DNA from 4 places in the Ruegeria sp. B11 genome. Region 3 is predicted to be linked to each of the others. Evidence: riboswitches for the same ligand, from Rfam matches in the RefSeq annotation. Region 3 holds a riboswitch; each other region holds the start of a gene.
The links. A riboswitch is a leader RNA that binds a small molecule or an ion and turns the genes downstream of it on or off. The one in region 3 is predicted to bind cobalamin.
Positions count from the first base shown of each region.

Region 1: linked by a shared signal. The riboswitch ahead of ACR0I1_RS10705 (energy-coupling factor ABC transporter permease) and the one ahead of ACR0I1_RS07970 (hypothetical protein) in region 3 are both predicted to bind cobalamin.
Region 2: linked by a shared signal. The riboswitch ahead of ACR0I1_RS08905 (DUF1636 family protein) and the one ahead of ACR0I1_RS07970 (hypothetical protein) in region 3 are both predicted to bind cobalamin.
Region 4: linked by a shared signal. The riboswitch ahead of ACR0I1_RS11890 (DUF1636 family protein) and the one ahead of ACR0I1_RS07970 (hypothetical protein) in region 3 are both predicted to bind cobalamin.

Region 1 covers NZ_JBQFVO010000002.1:664,285-668,494, forward strand. Annotated here, with positions in the region: gene ACR0I1_RS10690 (heavy metal translocating P-type ATPase) at 1-461, opposite strand, end outside; gene ACR0I1_RS10695 (hypothetical protein) at 648-920, shown strand; gene ACR0I1_RS10700 (L,D-transpeptidase) at 962-1,624, opposite strand; cobalamin riboswitch at 1,840-2,052, shown strand; gene ACR0I1_RS10705 (energy-coupling factor ABC transporter permease) at 2,129-2,812, shown strand; gene ACR0I1_RS10710 (transglutaminase-like cysteine peptidase) at 2,918-3,157, opposite strand; gene ACR0I1_RS10715 (aminotransferase class V-fold PLP-dependent enzyme) at 3,415-4,210, shown strand, end outside.
Region 2 covers NZ_JBQFVO010000002.1:237,540-241,749, forward strand. Annotated here, with positions in the region: gene ACR0I1_RS08895 (peroxidase family protein) at 1-352, opposite strand, end outside; gene ACR0I1_RS08900 (catalase family protein) at 371-1,438, opposite strand; cobalamin riboswitch at 1,697-1,904, shown strand; gene ACR0I1_RS08905 (DUF1636 family protein) at 2,007-2,363, shown strand; gene ACR0I1_RS08910 (ABC transporter ATP-binding protein) at 2,360-3,145, shown strand; gene ACR0I1_RS08915 (ABC transporter substrate-binding protein) at 3,164-4,111, shown strand; gene ACR0I1_RS08920 (FecCD family ABC transporter permease) at 4,113-4,210, shown strand, end outside.
Region 3 covers NZ_JBQFVO010000002.1:50,216-54,425, reverse strand. Annotated here, with positions in the region: gene ACR0I1_RS07980 (DNA polymerase III subunit gamma/tau) at 1-701, opposite strand, end outside; gene ACR0I1_RS07975 (phosphatase domain-containing protein) at 874-1,374, shown strand; gene ACR0I1_RS07970 (hypothetical protein) at 1,379-1,786, opposite strand; cobalamin riboswitch at 1,878-2,097, opposite strand; gene ACR0I1_RS07965 (alpha/beta hydrolase family protein) at 2,220-3,077, shown strand; gene rsgA (ribosome small subunit-dependent GTPase A) at 3,114-4,142, opposite strand.
Region 4 covers NZ_JBQFVO010000003.1:24,014-28,223, reverse strand. Annotated here, with positions in the region: gene cobN (cobaltochelatase subunit CobN) at 1-283, opposite strand, end outside; gene cobW (cobalamin biosynthesis protein CobW) at 289-1,344, opposite strand; gene ACR0I1_RS11890 (DUF1636 family protein) at 1,341-1,721, opposite strand; cobalamin riboswitch at 1,807-2,013, opposite strand; gene ACR0I1_RS11885 (NAD(P)-dependent oxidoreductase) at 2,119-3,105, shown strand; gene ACR0I1_RS11880 (glycosyltransferase family 2 protein) at 3,220-4,210, shown strand, end outside.

The sequences.
Region 1 (4,210 bases), 610 kb from region 3:
AACAGCCCGAGCGCACCGCCCATGCCGGTTTCGAAAATGTGCCAGCCAAAACCTGCTGCCCAAAACCCTCCGCTAAGAGTGGTGAACCGCCGCTGACGTGCAATATGCGCCGCCTGGTCCTGGGCGGCATTTCCGTCATCCCATGGTTTGGCGGTCATACCAGTACTCGCAACCAGCAGCATGACATCTTCGTCAGATAACTTGGAAGCACTTTCAAGAAGCGTCATCCGACCGTTGATCACATCAAATGCGAGATGCTCTTCACCACCTGCTTTCGGGCCGACGACACGGTTCAGGATCGCCACCTCTTCGGCGCAATCAAGGCCAGAGACCTGAAAGCTTCTACCACCTTCAGGAATTGGACCGGCGGGGGCGATGTCGCCACACCCGCCACTACCGCATGCGTGGTGACCATGTTTGTTTTCGTGGCCATGGTCGTGGCTATGGGTATCGGATGACATGATTGGACCTCAAGAATCTCTATGGTCCTTTGTAAATAGTTCCTACAGTAACTAGAGCTTCAATACCTTTTATATTTTTTTCATCCGGGTTCTTTGCCTGCGATATTGTTAGTTCATTTCGTCTTGCGGGCCGGCCGTGTGGATGCAATCTAATTGCAGATGACGCAAAAAATTTGGAACAGATCAATGCAGAAACGGATCGCAATTACCATCACGTTAGTCTCGATTACGGCTGGTTGCTCAGCCCAGTTCACCGGAGCCAAAAGCAAGGCACTTGAACCAGGCAACGTGCCAGATTCGGTCGTAGCGCTGGCAGGGCCGGCGCAGGATTTGACCACGGCACGCCTTTTGCCAGAAGATAATTGCTTTTGGTATGAGCACAGCGGACCCGTCGAGACGACATTGGTACCATTGCGCGCGACGAATGGCGCTCCGATCTGCATTGCGCGCGACGCCTGATCGAAATGAGGGCAGCGACGTCCTTGTACGCTGCCCAATATTCATGAGCGGGCTGTGACGCTATCTTCGGCAGAGTATAGGAAAGCGGTCGAGCCGGTTTTCACGTTTGGGTAGAGGTCATTGATATGAGCCATGATCATTCGCACACATCCAGAACTTGCGCGACCGCCGATGCTTCTTGGCTCAGGCGTGCCGTGAATTCTGAGATATGTGTCTCGGTCTCCAACGTATAGATAAAGGGCACGAGAGCCGAGAGCATTATTCGGCCCGGGCTCCATGCCATTCCGGAATTCCGCGTATTCGGGGTTGCGCTCGATCATTGAAGCGGTTGGTGTCCAGTGTGGCCATTCGACCTTTCGGCGGATAACATAGGTGCCGGGCTCGTAAAGGTTCCCGCGCGCGATCGCTACGCCATAGCGCATTGCGGTCCCGCCTTCTTCGATATGATAGAGATAGCGCGCGACGGCATCCACATGGATGTCACCTGGAACCAAACCATCATTTGCCGCGACGCGTCTTGGTAAAAAACGGTCATGAACACCCCACGGATTTGAGGTCATTGGATCGTAACCAATTGGCGTGACCTGACTGTCCCAATAGGTCTTCTGCGATGCGGTTGGCCAGGTTTTGGCGATCAATGGACTGGCCGCAGACGCCGAGAACAGCGCTGTGGTGGATTGAATGAAATGGCGCCTTGTAAGCATAGGTCTCGTCCTGGTTCACAAGTTTAACGTATTTGGATCGCACTATCGCGAATTAATCCGATTCTTAAAGCCTCTAGCAGCTAGAGCTTCAAGAGGTTTCAGGTAACGCTTGGTTTACCCTGTCGATCAAGTGACCGGTTGCGTGAATCCTGCTTCGGTCGAGTTTACATTGGAATAGGTCGCAAAGACAATTGACACAGGCGAAGCCGCCATTGTAGCGGTGAATTGTTTTCGGTTCCTGATGGCGGAAGCCAAAAGGATTAAAAGGGAATACGGTTCGGTGTTTTCAATGGCGCCAATTCCGTAACTGCCCCCGCAACTGTGAGCGGAGAGCGATGCCAAGACACCACTGGTTCGTAATGGAACCGGGAAGGTTGGCGGAGCGAGCACCCGCGAGTCAGGAGACCTGCCGTAAAGCGCCGGGCTATGCCCAGACTGAACCTGTCGGCCTTACGGTCGATTCAACCTGACAAGCCGCCGGGTGAGGCGGTAGGGAGAAAAAACATGCATATCGAACCGGGCATCGTGAATGGTGCCAAAATCGCGCTTTCCTATGTTACCGCCGCAGGTGCGGCTACTTACGCAGCGAAAGAAACGTTTTCCACATTGCGTGCGAATGGACCTGCATCTTTTGTTATGCGCTCGGTGCTCGCCACCGTTGGGGTTTTCCTTTTCTTCGAAGTCCTGCCGCATTTCCCGGTTGGTGTCTCTGAAGTCCACTTCATCCTGGGGTCGACGCTGTTTCTGCTTCTCGGTGCTGCACCCGCGGCTTTTGGATTGGCAGCTGGTCTCCTGATTCAGGGTGTGTTTTTTGCCCCGTTCGATCTTCCGCAGTACTTCATCAACCTGACCACTCTGCTGGTGCCGCTATTTGCGCTACAGGCACTGGCCAGCCGCATCATCGCACCCGGCACAGCATATGTTGACCTCAAATATGGCCAAGCTCTTGCCCTAAGTGCGACGTATCAGGGAGGAGTAGTCGCATGGGTTGGGTTCTGGGCCTTCTACGGCCAGGGTTTCGGCGCAGAAACCATGGCGTCGGTTCTGTCCTTTGGCGGCGCTTATATGCTGGTAATCGTCATTGAGCCGATTGCTGATCTGGCAGTGCTTGCGGCAGCCAAGGCAATGCGCGGTTTGAACAGTACAGGTCTGGTGACTCCGCGTTTGTACAACGCTGCGAAAGCTTGACCAAAGTTTGAAGCAGTGTCCTAAACTTGGGTTGCCGCGAAACAACCAGTAGTCGCAGGACCAAAATTTTATTGTGGCGCGTCTCTAGGGCGCGCCACATTGTCTTTAGCCGCTAGAAACCTGTACCCAACGATCAGGGTGATTTGGGTCCTGTATTCGTAGGAAAAGATACCTCGTTTCCTTCCAAGATTTGATCCTGTTGGTGACATTGTCCAGAATCAAATCGCCTTCACTCGAGCGATAAACTAAAACTGCATGGCCACTGCGATTGGTGTCCAAGACAGTTGCAATAAGTAGCTTCGTAGGATCCAGGCCGTTCTGCATTAGTTCAAACTTCTTTTGCAAAGCGATGTCTCTAGAACAACGCTCAGGTTACAAACCGTCGGCCTGACTAGCGGTTTCGCAACCGAGCGAAGGCATGCGTGAGGGTGTGATCGGGCCGACGAAATTGAAATTCGCGAACCATATTGTTCTTGTGGCTGAGCTCTCTTGGCTCGATGGTCTCAATTTCCACCCACAATGCCCCAAGTTTTTTTGTGAGTAGTTTTGCAAAAGGGCGCATATATCTTGCCAGAATGACATTTTCGCAGGAATGGTTCCCGATGACCAAGATCACTCCAGAATTGCTTGAACAAATCCGTGCCCGATTTGCGCAGGTTGACCACTGCCCGCAGCAGGGACCGCGTATTTTCTTTGAAAACGCGGGTGGGGCGCTGACGCTGAATTCGGTTGTGGGCACCTCGCAGGCTTATGCTGCGATCCCTGACAATCAGGGCCGCGACAACCCGGGAAGTCACGAACTGGTGCGGGTAATCAACAAGGCCAAAGAAGATATGGCCGTGTTCATGAACGCCCCCGGTGGCCAGTTCTTTGTCGGCGAAAGCGGGACCGAGCTGCTGTTTCGATTGATCATGAACGCCTGTCTGGGCACCGCCACCGGTCGGGTACTTGGCACAACGCTGGAACATCCCGCGACCCGAAGCGCTTGCGCGCGTTGGGCCGGGGTGGCCGGGCAAGATCATGTTCTGGTGGTCCATGACGACGCCACAGGCACCGTCACAGCAGATGCTTATGCGGCGCAGGTAACGCCGGACACAAAGGTTGCGACTATCGTGCACACCTCGCCGGTGACCGGTATGGGCGTGGATGTAGCGGCTGTGGCTGCCGAGATCCGCGCCGTTGCGCCCAATTGCTTCATCATAATCGACGGTATCCAGCACGCCGCGCATGGCCGGATCGACCTAACCGCCTATGATGTCGATGGCTATGTGATCTCGCCTTACAAGGTGTTCTCGCGCCATGGTTACGGGGTGGCCTGGATTTCTGACCGGCTGACCAAGCTGCCACATAACAGCTTGATCGACGGCCCCGCCGACAATTGGGAAATGGGGACGCGTG
Region 2 (4,210 bases), 190 kb from region 3:
AGGTGCGAAGGAAACTGTCGGTAAACCATTGTGCGGCCGAGATAAACAATAGTGTCGATCCTTGCGGGCACATCAAGGTAAGCGGGCTGCCATCCATTTGTGTCCGTCGGCGAAAGAGATCAGCAACTTCGCTTTCCGACGGCAGGATGGGTGAGAGGTCTTCTGGCGTTGTATGCCGACCGATCCAGCGATGGGAAAACACGCCGGGCCATGTCGTGTAGTCTGCGCCCATCGTATAGGGCCGCGGTCGGTGGATCTTCGCGGCGTTTGCAAGCCTGATCGCGGCTAAATAGCTCGTAACGGGTGGGGAGATCTTGAATCCGAGTTTGATCAGATCATCAACGTCCAGCATCAATACATCTCCGTTTGGTCATCGATTCGGGAACCGGGCGCGGGCCAAGCTCAGATAGGTTCTGAGCCGGATCGCATTAATCGGTCCTAAAGGTTCGTGATCTGCCGTGACACGCCAGGGCGAGAAGCTCATCGCGTCTCCATTCTGCGGATCAAATTCTGCACCTTTGGGAATCGTGATATCCGCCACGGGCGTGACGGTATGATGGTACGGATCAAGAGGTGCATCTGGTTGCGGATCGCATGCCCACCGGATGCGATTGTCGAGCACATCGAATTCGTCGGCCGGGCGCGGGGGCTCAATCACACACACCTCGAAGTGATTATCTCCATCGGCCACGTCTTGCCGCAAACACTGCCCGATCCCATCTGGGTCGTCTACCGGATGTGCCGGAATTTTTGGTTTCGCGCTGCGGGCCAAGTATCTGACCGTTAGATCGGGGCCCAGCCGATACGGTGTTGTCGACCAGAAATGGACCTCAAAAGGCGAGTGCATATAGTTCGAGGCAAAATCACTCGCGACGCGAAACTGACGCTTGCCTTCACGAGTGAGGAAGGCGCGAAATCCTGCGCGCAGCCCTTTGGTGATCAACCTAAGGCTCCATTTTCGTCGCCCTTTGATCGCGTGCTGGACCGCTTGTAATGTGGCGACAAGCCTGCCCAATCGCTCATATTCATCGGGGACGTAGCTGGGAAACACATCCTGATCGACCAATACGAAATCGAACTCGTCGCTGAGTTGTGTGGTCCCCAGATGCGCAAGTGCCTCGGCGTCGATCAGCTTGGGGCCTGGCACGTCAAAAAGCTTGATCGCCATCCCGTGGGCATCCGATTTCCGGTCATCCAGATGCGCGCCGTTGGAAAAGCGAAGTGCGGCTGAATAGGCAGCGGGCTGTTCAAACAGGCCGTGACGGAACTGTTCTGGTAGATCGTTTCTGACGGTGAATGTTGCAGCCACACACCCGTGACTGCGCCCATGCTGAGCCCTTAAGCGATGGCCTTTCCACCGTGCAACGGCCTCGAGATTGTGGTCAATGACATCATCAACAATATCCGGCGGCAATGCGTTTTGCGAAACATGCGTCAAAGAACCGTCTCCTTGGATAAACCCAGGCAATGATCAATCAGGGGTAAGGCGCTGACAAAGCTAAACCTCTAAATTTGTTCAGCTTACCTCAGATTGTCTAATTTCCAAACACACCAACTATGGACAGCCGTGGCCAGACAAATTCGGCGCGCAGCCCAAGCTATTCGGTTGGTGCTTCGGACACGTGGTTGCCGGCGCTCGATCCTCGACCAGAGTTGGGCGCCTTCGACTTTATCATTGACGTGTCCGGTGTTCTCGGGCACTCAATCGATTGATGGTTCCCGGTGGTGTTGCCGCGGGATGAAAAGGGAATACGGTGAGGTTTGCCAAAAGGTGCCAATTCCGTAACTGCCCCCGCAACTGTAAGCGGTGAGCAAGGCCAAACAGCCACTGGTCCACAGGATCGGGAAGGTTGGCCGAGCGCGGACCCGCAAGTCAGGAGACCTGCCATCAGATGTTTAACCAACCCGGGGCGGGGCGTCCTGGAAGGAGGCTTTGATGGCGCGTCAATCGCGTGTTTACATTGTCGGCAGCTTCCGCATGCGCTTGGAAACAAGTGGAGTGGACCATGCCAGATACGCCTGATCATTTCATTCTAGTCTGCAAAAGCTGCACTGAAGGGCTGCGCCTCGATGAAATTTGCGATGCGTTGACTGGGAAATTACCTCGCGGCTTTGCGATCCGCGCGTCGTCTTGCATGGCAGGCTGCGATAGTCCCAGAACGGTTGGGTTCCAGGCCGTAGGAAAGGCGCAATACCTTTTTGGTGGCATTCAGACCGCGGATGAGGTGCAGGCGCTGGCTGAGTTTGCAGCCCAGTATCGTGAAAGCCCGGATGGCTGGACAAATGCCAAGGATCGCCCGCAGGCGTTGTTCAATAAAACCCTCTCGCGCATGCCGCGGATCGAACAGGGGGCATCGCAATGACGTTGCCACCCTTTCTGATTGCCGAAAACCTTGAGTATTATGCCCTTAACGGAGATGTCCTGTTGCAGGGCGTCTCGTTCGAGTTGGACGAGGGTTCCATTCTAGCCATCGCCGGCCCGAACGGGGCGGGGAAAACGACGCTTCTCAATCTGTTGTGCGGCGCTGAGCCGCTGGCACTTGGCGATGTTCGGATCAAAGGACGCAGTCTGAAACAGCTCTCCGCCAAAGAGCGTGCGCGCATGATTGCAGTGGTAGGTCAGCAGGAACTGCCCGATGGACGCTTGGCGTTACGCGATTATGTTGCGCTGGGGCAAATACCCATCCGTGCGGACCGATCTGCCGAAGGCCACGCGCAAGAGCTGGACCGGATTTTAGACCTGACCGGTCTCGCCAATCTCGCGGACAAGCGCATGGCCCAACTGTCCGGAGGCGAACGTCAGCGTGCCCATATCGCGCGCGCTTTGGCGCAGAACCCTTCGTTGCTGTTTCTGGACGAACCGACCAACCATCTGGATCCTGATGCAAAAGGGCGGATGCTGTCTTTGGTCGCCGAGCTTGGGATCACCGTGGTCATGATCGTACACGATCTGGTCATGATCCCCGAATTCGCCACACACGTGGCGCTGATGAAATCGACCCGCATGATCGAGTTTGGATCGGTGGACAAGGTGCTGACACCCGAAAGAGTCCGCGAAACTTTTGGCGTTGATTTCCTCTGCTTTCTCCACGAAGGCCGCGTGATCCCGGCGCTTGATATTCGAAGAACCACAATCTCAACTTAGTCGAAGGAACACACTGAGATGAAATACATCTGGCCCGTGGCGTTGGCCACCGCCATGGCAAGCGGTGCTGCTGCGCAAGAAGTCACCGTAGACAACTGCGGCGAACCGCTGGTTTTTGATACCGCGCCCGAGCGCCTGGTTGTGCATGACATGAACATGACCGATATGGCCTTTGCATTGGGTCTGCAGGACAAGATCGTCGGCCTGACCGGCATCACCGGCTGGTACAAGACCAGCCCTGATTTTGATGCCCTGCGCGGCGACATCCCCGAGCTTGCGCCGAAATATCCGACCGTCGAAAACTTGGTGGCGGTTGAACCCGACCTGTTCTTTGCCGGTTGGTACTATGGCATGAAGCCGGGTGGTGATGTGACCCCAGATACATTGGAACCGTTCGGAATCAAGACCTTGGTTCTAACGGAAAGCTGTGTCCATCTGGACAAGGATCGCCCCGAAGCCAGCATGGATCTTCTGTTTGGCGATGTGTTGCGCTTGGGCAAGGTGATGCAAGTCGAAGACAAGGCCGAAGCTCTGGTCTCGGGCTGGAAAGAGCAGCTGGCAGCGATCGAAGCCAAGACTGCTGAACTGCCCAAGCCCCGCGTCTTTCTTCTGGATGGTCCTGCAGATGCTCCGTTTACCGCCGGTAAATTCGCGATTCCCGATGCGATGATCACAGCCGCCGGTGGTGAAAACGTCACTCATGACATGGACACGAGCTGGGGCCGCACTTCGTGGGAGGCCGTTGCCGCATCGAACCCGGAATTCCTGGTTTTGTTGGATTATCAGACCGGCAATGGCGCCGAGGACACTTTCAAGTTCCTGCAGGAACATCCCGTCATGTCGCAGACTGATGCCGTCAAGAACGAACGCTGGATCGGATTGCGCTACGAAGAGCTGACGCCCGGACCGGCAAATATCGAAGCGATCTCGAAGATGGCGCGCGCGATGCATCCGGGTCAGAGCTAATATGGGCCGACTGGGCCTGACGTTGTTGCTGGGGGCGGTCGTTCTGACCGCCCTTTTGCTGATTTCCACGATCTACGGCACAACCTCGATTCCTTTGTC
Region 3 (4,210 bases):
TGATCCAGCAGTGAGGTCGCATCCCGCGCCGATCCCTCGGCGGCCCGGGTGATCAACGACAACGCATCCTCGGCAATCTGTGCCCCCTCGGCACCTGCAATTTTGCGCAGCAGTCCGATCATATCCTCCGGCTCGATCCGGCGCAGATCAAAGCGCTGGCAACGGGACAGGACGGTCACCGGGACCTTGCGAATCTCGGTGGTGGCAAAGATGAACTTCACGTGTTCGGGGGGTTCTTCCAGCGTCTTGAGCAGCGCGTTGAAAGCGCTGGTCGACAGCATGTGAACCTCGTCGATGATATAGATCTTGTAGCGCGCGGACGCAGCGCGATAGCGGACGCTGTCGATGATCTCGCGGATGTCATTGACACCGGTGCGGCTGGCGGCGTCCATCTCCATCACATCGACATGGCGGCCCTCCATGATGGCTACGCAGTGTTCACATTGACCGCAGGGTTCGGTGGTAGGGCCGCCGCTGCCATCGGGACCGATGCAGTTCATACCCTTGGCTATGATCCGAGCGGTCGTCGTCTTGCCGGTACCGCGGATGCCGGTCATGATGAAGGCCTGCGCGATCCGGTCCGCCTCGAAGGCGTTTTTCAGAGTGCGCACCATGGCGTCCTGACCGACTAGATCGGCAAAGGTTTCGGGGCGGTATTTGCGGGCAAGAACCTGGTAGGCGGGGCTGGGCGTCTCGGTCATGTCTGCTCTGTCGGATTCGCGTTACGCCGCAGCGTAGAGGCCCCCGCCGCCCGCGTCCACAGCCGGCCGGGACGATTTTCATTTTGGAATGCGTGGGTATGCGGCTAAAATCCACTCTATTCTATTTACTGGACCAGTATGTTGTTGGGTGAAGTTTGTTTGGGGGGAGATTATGTCGCAACTGGTGGTTTATGCGTTGCAGGTTGGCGGAGGCACCTTGGCCTTGTCATCGATGCCCGGGCGCGGAGGCACTTATACCGAAGACCTCGATCTTATCGCAGACTGGAAGCCGGGACTTGTGATCTCGATGACGACTGAGGTCGAGATGATTCAGGATGGTGCGCGGAATTTTGGCGCTGATATTCAGGGGCGTGCCAGCAGATGGGTGCATTTGCCGATCGAAGATTTTGGCACGCCACCCAAAGAGATTTTGGACCGCTGGCCCCGCGTTGGCGCGACTGCCCGTCAGGCGTTGTCAGGTGGTGGCCGTGTGCTAGTGCATTGCCGTGGTGGCTGTGGCCGATCCGGGATGGTGGTTCTGCGTCTGATGGTTGAATGCGGTGAACGGCCTGAGGCGGCATTGAAGCGATTGCGTACGGTGCGTCCTTGCGCAGTCGAGACAAATGCCCAGATGCTTTGGGCCGTTGAACCGGCCCGTGTTCAAGCCGTTTGACGGCTTAGACACCAACATGTGGCGAGATTTCGCCACCGTTGTGCTGCACCAGAAGCGAAGCCTCAAGCATGGCGCAAGGAGGATTCCTTAGCAGGTCTGCGGGTAGGCTGCGGTACTCGGTTCCGAACATCATGTCTGCGTAGTCATCCAGCCGGCCGGTATCGATTTCAGGATCGGTTCCGCAGAATACACGTATCTGGTCGCATTGGGCGCGAAAGCGGGCGGTACATCCCTCTGGGCAGTGCGACAGGTCAATACTGCCTTCAATCTCAAACCCAGATTTTGTGACCGGTTTTGTGGTGGACATGGCCTGCGTCAGAGCCCGCGCCATTTGCGCCAGTGCGGGGCAGGTTGCCCCAGTACGTTGGCACACGGTCGCCGCGAATTCGTGCGTTTTAGTCTTCCAGATCATCAATGCGCCCTCCGCGCGCAGGGCGAGGGCGTGGCACAGGTTGGTCGGTGCAGAGCACGATCAAACCCGTCCCGGACACCCCGCCCGAGTTTCGGTTCTACATCTGATGGCAGGTCTCCTGACTTGCGGGTCATCGCTTTGCCGACCTTCCCAGCCTTCAAGGCCAGTGGTATCTCGGCATTGCTCTCCGCTTACAGTTGCGGGGGCAGTCTCGGACTAGGTTCTTTCCGGTTTTCTCCGTGCAGAACCGCACCGTGTTCCCTTTTCATCCCGGCCCGATTGGGCGCGAGAACCATCGCGACATGGCTATCGGCTGCGCCGTGCCCGAGTCAAGAAGATTGCGTCAGGCAAGTGACGTACGGTCCAGCCACGTCAACCTTGACTTGAGGCGCTTCGGGTGAACTGATCAGTTCAGTCGGTATTGGAGGGCACCATGTTGGACACGCAGCAGGCGGTTGTGACCGAGGATTTTCAGATCCCGTCCGACCCGGCAATGTTGTCGGCGCGGCTTTACCGTCCGGTTGCCGACCCCGAAAAGGTGGTCGTCATAAACGGTGCGACTGGGGTGCCGAGGGATTACTATCAGCACTTCGCCCGATGGCTCGCCGAAGAACAGGGCATGGCCTGCCTGACCTATGACTACCGGGATTTTGGTCACTCTTTGGTGGGTTCGCAAAAGCGGTCAAATGTCACCATGGCCGATTGGGCGTTGATCGACATTCCAGCCGCCCGGGCCGAGATGCGCCGACGGTTTCCACAGGCCAAGCTATGGAGCATCGGTCATTCCTTGGGCGGAATGTTTGGCCCGATCCAACCCGATATCGATCAGATCGACAGGATGATCTGTGTCTGTTCGGGTCTGGTAACGCTGGCGGATCACCCTTGGCCTTATCGCGCTTTGGCGGCGTTGTTCTGGTATGGTCACGCGCCGCTGGTGGTCAAGGCGCTTGGCTACCTGCCCGGACGGTTGGTCGGGTTTGGATCGGACCTGCCTGCCCAAGTCTATTGGCAATGGCGCAAATGGTGCACCGCCCCCAAAAGCTATGTGCCAGAGATCGGCACGACACTGCCCGCCGCCCGCTGGAAAGACTTGGGCAAACGTGTCGATCTGTTTACCTTCGCAGATGATGAAATGGTGCCGCCGGATGCTGTCTGGCGTCTTGCCGATCTCTATGGACCCAAAGCCGGGCGCCATCTGCTTGCACCAAGCGAATTAGGAGTGTCCAAGATCGGCCATATCGGTGCATTCGCAAGACGGAATGCGGCAGTCTGGCCTAGACTGATCGCCTGATAGCGCTGGGCACCGGTAGGTCGGTGCCCAGCTTCGTTATAGCCCTTTACGGGATTTTTTCTCGTGCATCACGCTGCGCACCATCTTGCCGAACGCCTTGTCGCGGGCGCGGGCCTGCGCCACCGAAGCGGAATTGTGTTGGTCTTCGCGCCGCAGCTTGCGCCAGCGGTCCAGCCGCGCGGGATCAAGCGTACCAGCGTCGATTGCCGCCTGCACCGCACATCCGGGCTCGGTCTCGTGCTGACAATCCGAGAAGCGGCAATTCAGGCTGAGGTCTGAGATGTCCGAGAACACCTCATCCAACCCCTCTTGCGCATCTAGCAGACGTAACGCGCGCATGCCGGGCGTATCGATCAGCCAGCCGCCATTGCGCATGCGATGCAAGGCGCGTGAGGTTGTTGTGTGCCTGCCGCGCGCATCGTCTTCGCGAATACCTGCGGTGGCCTGATCCTGCCCCGTCATCCCGTTGGCGAGCGTCGTTTTCCCAACGCCGGATGATCCAAGCAAGGCGCTGGTTTGTCCTTTCGGACACCACGACAGAACTTGTTCGAGATCGCCGTGATCCAGCGCGTTGACCGCAAGTACCGTCAGAAACGGGGCGAGCGATTGGGCTTGATCTACATAAAGGCTCGGATCATCGCACATGTCCGATTTGGTCAGAACGACCACCGGATAGCAGCCTGCCTGATGTGCCAGCGCAAGATACCGCTCCAATCGTGGCATATTGAAATCGGCGTTGCAGGAACTAACGATGAACAGCACATCAACATTTGCAGCAATCAGCTGCGCCGCTGCCCCTGTACCTGCGGCCCGGCGCTGCAGCAGGCTGCGCCGGTCCAGCACTCGGCGTATGCGTTTGTTTTCATCCGCCAGAACCCAATCCCCAACGGCATATGCGCCGGTTGATTGATCCAGAGATAACAAAGGCGATTCACCTTCAGGGCTCAGCCCGATCAGTCGATCCCGGTGTACGGCCGAGATGCGATACGGTAGAAGTGACGGATCAGCCGCATGCTGAGCCGCGAAATGAGAGGACCATCCGAGGTCCGATAAGGAAAGTAACATTGGTCTGCCTGTGATCAGAAACAGCAATCCCGCCGGATGGCAATCGCGCATCCGCTGGTGATGTGTTC
Region 4 (4,210 bases), on a different contig from region 3:
AGGGCACTCCACCGATCAGACGGATCAGGATGCCCTTTGCGCCCTCCAGTGTCTGCTCGACATATGTGTCGACTGAGAGGGGATGCTTCAGCGCCGTCAGATTGGCCAGCCGCATCGTTGGCATGCGTCCTTCAGGCCCACTTCCACGATGCCATCCCGCCGCGAAAGCGCCAAGGTCACTGTCGGAAAAGGACAGCACCACAAGGTCCGCCGGGCTCTGACCCAGATCGGTCGGGGTCTCGGTTTCTTCGAGCCCATGGCTTTCGCGGAAGACGACGTGCATAAGTCTTACTCGGCAGCCTCGGTTACACCCACAAGGATATCGCGGATCTCGGCCTCTTTGATATCGTCATGCTCGGCAATGACCACAATGCGCGAGCGACGGTCTTCGCCGGACTCCCACGGGCGGTCATATTGGTGACGCACGCGCGCACCGACGGCCTGAACCAGTAGGCGCATGGGCTTGCCCTGAACGGCGGCATAGCCTTTGACGCGCAGGATATTCAACTCGTTGGCCAATCGTTCAATCTTGGCGACCAGATCAATCGGATCGATTTGCTCGGGCAGTTCAACGATGATGCTTTCGAAATCGTCATGCTCGTGATCGTGATGGCCGTCGTGATGGCTGGGACGCGCGTCCATGTCATCCTCGGCCGCGGCTTCTAGACCCAGCACGACGCGGACGTCCACGGCACCCTCGGCCACTTCGACCACGGGCATGGGGCGGGGCGCTTCGGCGGCGATGATCTCTTTCGCTTTCGCAACGCCTTCCGGGCCAGCCAGATCGGGCTTGGTCAGCAGAATGATGTCGGCGCAGGAAATCTGATCCTCGAACACCTCGGACAAGGGAGTTTCATGATCAATCGAGTCATCTGCCATGCGTTGCGCATCCACCGCCTCGACATTCGGAGCGAACCGACCAGCGGCCACGGCCTCGGCATCGGCCAGAGCAATCACGCCATCGACGGTGATTTTCGAGCGGATATCGGGCCAGTCGAACGCCTTTAGCAGCGGTTTTGGCAGGGCAAGACCGGAGGTTTCGATCAGGATGTGATCGGGGCGCGGCTCTAGTGCCATCAGGGCTTCGATGGTCGGGATGAAGTCATCGGCGACGGTGCAGCAGATGCAGCCATTGGCCAGTTCCATGATGTTTTCCGCGGGGCAATCAGGAATGGCGCAGGATTTCAGGATATCGCCATCGACGCCGACATCACCGAATTCATTGACGACCACCGCCAGACGCTTGCCCTGCGGGTTCTGCATCAGGTGACGTACCAGAGTGGTTTTGCCCGAGCCCAAAAAGCCGGTGATCACAGTGACGGGGAGTTTCTCAAGGTTGCTCATTTCAGGGCTCCAATCGGGGGAATGCGGGCCGCACAGTTTTTGCGGAAATGTTCGGGACGTTCGCGCCATTTGACCAATCCGTCCTCGGTGGCGAGGTATTTGGCTGCGCCTTCGACGATGGTTTCAACATGGTCGATCTCGTTCAGATGCTCATACACGAAAGTCCAGCGATCCGGTCCTCCGCGTAGCACGATCGAGCAGCCTTCATCGCAATTCGACAGGCATTCCACAGCTTTCAAGGTAATGCCTTCGGGCAGGCCCGCCTGTTCAAGCGCCTTGTGCAGCAACGTGCCGGGGCGCTGGGCGTCATCCTCGACAGGCAGCCCGCGACGGCAGGTAGTGCAAACCAGCAGTTCGACCGGTGCGGTCTCGGTCATGTCTCTCATCCCCCCAAATCCTCTTCGTGGGGGACGGGGTTTCATGCGGGCCGATCACAGCCCCACACCGGAACACCCCGTCCGGTTTCATCTTCGGGCGTTGGCAGGTCTCCCGGCTTGCGGATGTCAGAGGAGGCCTCTGTCGGATGTCCCGCCTTCCCGGCCATACTGCCAGTGGCTTTGGGCACCCTCTCCGGTCACGGTCGCGGGGGCGGCTGCGTTTGACGGCAAAAACCGCTGACGCATTCCCTTTTCATCTGCTCTCGCAGACACCAACGAAAGGGACATGCGGCAGGGCAGGGTTGCTTGTCAAGCGAGTCGCGCCGATCCGTGAAAAAGCGGATAAAAAGCGACCTGTCGGGGTCGCTGGGCGGCATGATACTTCTGCAACGACGTGCTGGCATGGCAGCAAGATGCGAACAGGAGGATACCGCGCATGAAAGTAGGGTTTATCGGGCTGGGGAATGTAGGGGGCAAGCTATCTGGATCGCTGCTACGAAACGGTATCGATCTGACGGTTCATGACCTGAACCCGGATCTGGTGACCGAATTCGTCGCCAAGGGTGCCAAAGCCGCCAAAAGCCCGGCGCAACTGATGCGCGATTGCGATGCTGTTATAACCTGTTTGCCTTCTCCTGCGGCCTCGGATGCGGTGATGCAGGAAATGTTGCCAGAGGTCGGCCCTGGCAAAATCTGGATGGAAATGTCGACCACTGACGAAGCCGAAGTCAAACGCCTTGGCGCAATGGTCATCGAACGAGGCGGCGCAGCGGTGGATTGCCCGGTTTCGGGCGGATGTCACCGGGCAGCGACGGGTAATATCTCGATCTTCGCAGGCTGTGATCGTGAGACTTTTGAACGTATCCTGCCATTCCTGACCACCATGGGGCGGCGCATTCTGCACACGGGCGATCTGGGCTCGGCCTCTGTTCTGAAGGTGTTGACCAATTATCTGGCTACCGCCAACCTGATCACCTGCGCCGAGGCATTGGTGACAGCCAAGGCCGCCGGCATGGACCTTGGAACCACCTATGAGGCGATTAAGATATCGTCAGGCACATCCTTCGTGCACGAGACCGAAAGTCAGGTCATCCTGAACGGCTCGCGCGATATTTCCTTCACCATGGACCTGGTGAAAAAAGATATCGGTCTGTTTCAGGAGGTCGCCGACCGTGCCGGAGTTCCTCTTGAGATAAACCCATTGATGATCAAGATTTTCGAAGATGGCATCGCGCGATATGGTGAACGTGAATTGTCCCCGAACATCATCAGGCGGCTAGAGGACGCGACCGGACTGGAGATCCAGGCGCCAGGGTTCCCAACCGAGATGCTGGACGACGAGCCAGAAGAACCGGGTTATGAGGTGATCCCACAGAATCGGTAGATAGATTAATCGGCAAGCATTGCGGCTGTCTGGCGACCTGGTTGGACAAAATTCTGGTGCTATTCTAAATAGGTCGACAGGAGTCCGACACCGGCACAGGCAAGAGAACAACTTATGACGAATGAGACCTTTCTCATCGTAACAACGATGAAAAACGAAGGGCCTTTCATGATCGATTGGGTGGCCTACAACCACGCAATCGGTTTTGATGACATTCTGATTTATACCAATGATTGCGCTGATGGTACCGATGCCATGGGTGACCGGTTGCAAGTGCTTGGCTGGGCTCACCACCAACGAAACAGACTGGGTCCGCGCGCTGCGCCTCAGGTTCGTGCATTTTCGCTTGCGCGGAATCACCCAAGCTATCTGTCTTCGGATTGGATTCTCAGTTTGGATGTGGACGAGTATATCAATATCCGTTTGCCCAATAGTGATATAAGAAGCCTCGTTGAGGCCAGCGGCGTGGCGGACGCGATCTCGATCTGCTGGCGCATGTTCGGAAACGCAGGTCAGAACGATTTCGTTGATCGACCTGTACCTGAGACTTTCTTTCTGGCCGCCACGGAAGACGGCTATCCGCATCACCGGACCAAAGGGTTCAAAACGCTGTTCCGCAACAATGGGAAATTCAGCCGTTTTCGCGCCCATCGTCCCAGGATCAATCCAGAAGATGCACCGAACCCTGACGCACCATACGAAGGGGTGTTGTGGCGGGATTCGGGCGGGAACCTCTACCCAGCAGACCAAGTGAAATGGAAAGCATGGCGTGGTTTCAGCCATGAATTCGCGCGCATTCATCATTATGCTGTGCGCAGCACTGATAGCTTTTTGGTCAAGCGCGACCGTGGGCGCACCAATCATGTGGGGCAGGATCAAGGGCTCAAATACTGGCTCATGATGAACCACAATGATGTTGAGGATCGCTCAATTCTGGAACACATGCCGGCTATGCACGACATCAAATCTGAGATGATGGCAGATCCGCAATTGGCAGACCTCCATCACCAAGCATGTGAGTGGCACAGGTCGAAAGCCGAAGAATTGAGAGCCAGACCGGACTGGGTTGATCTGGTTGAAGCGTTGCAAAATTCCTCTACCGGAG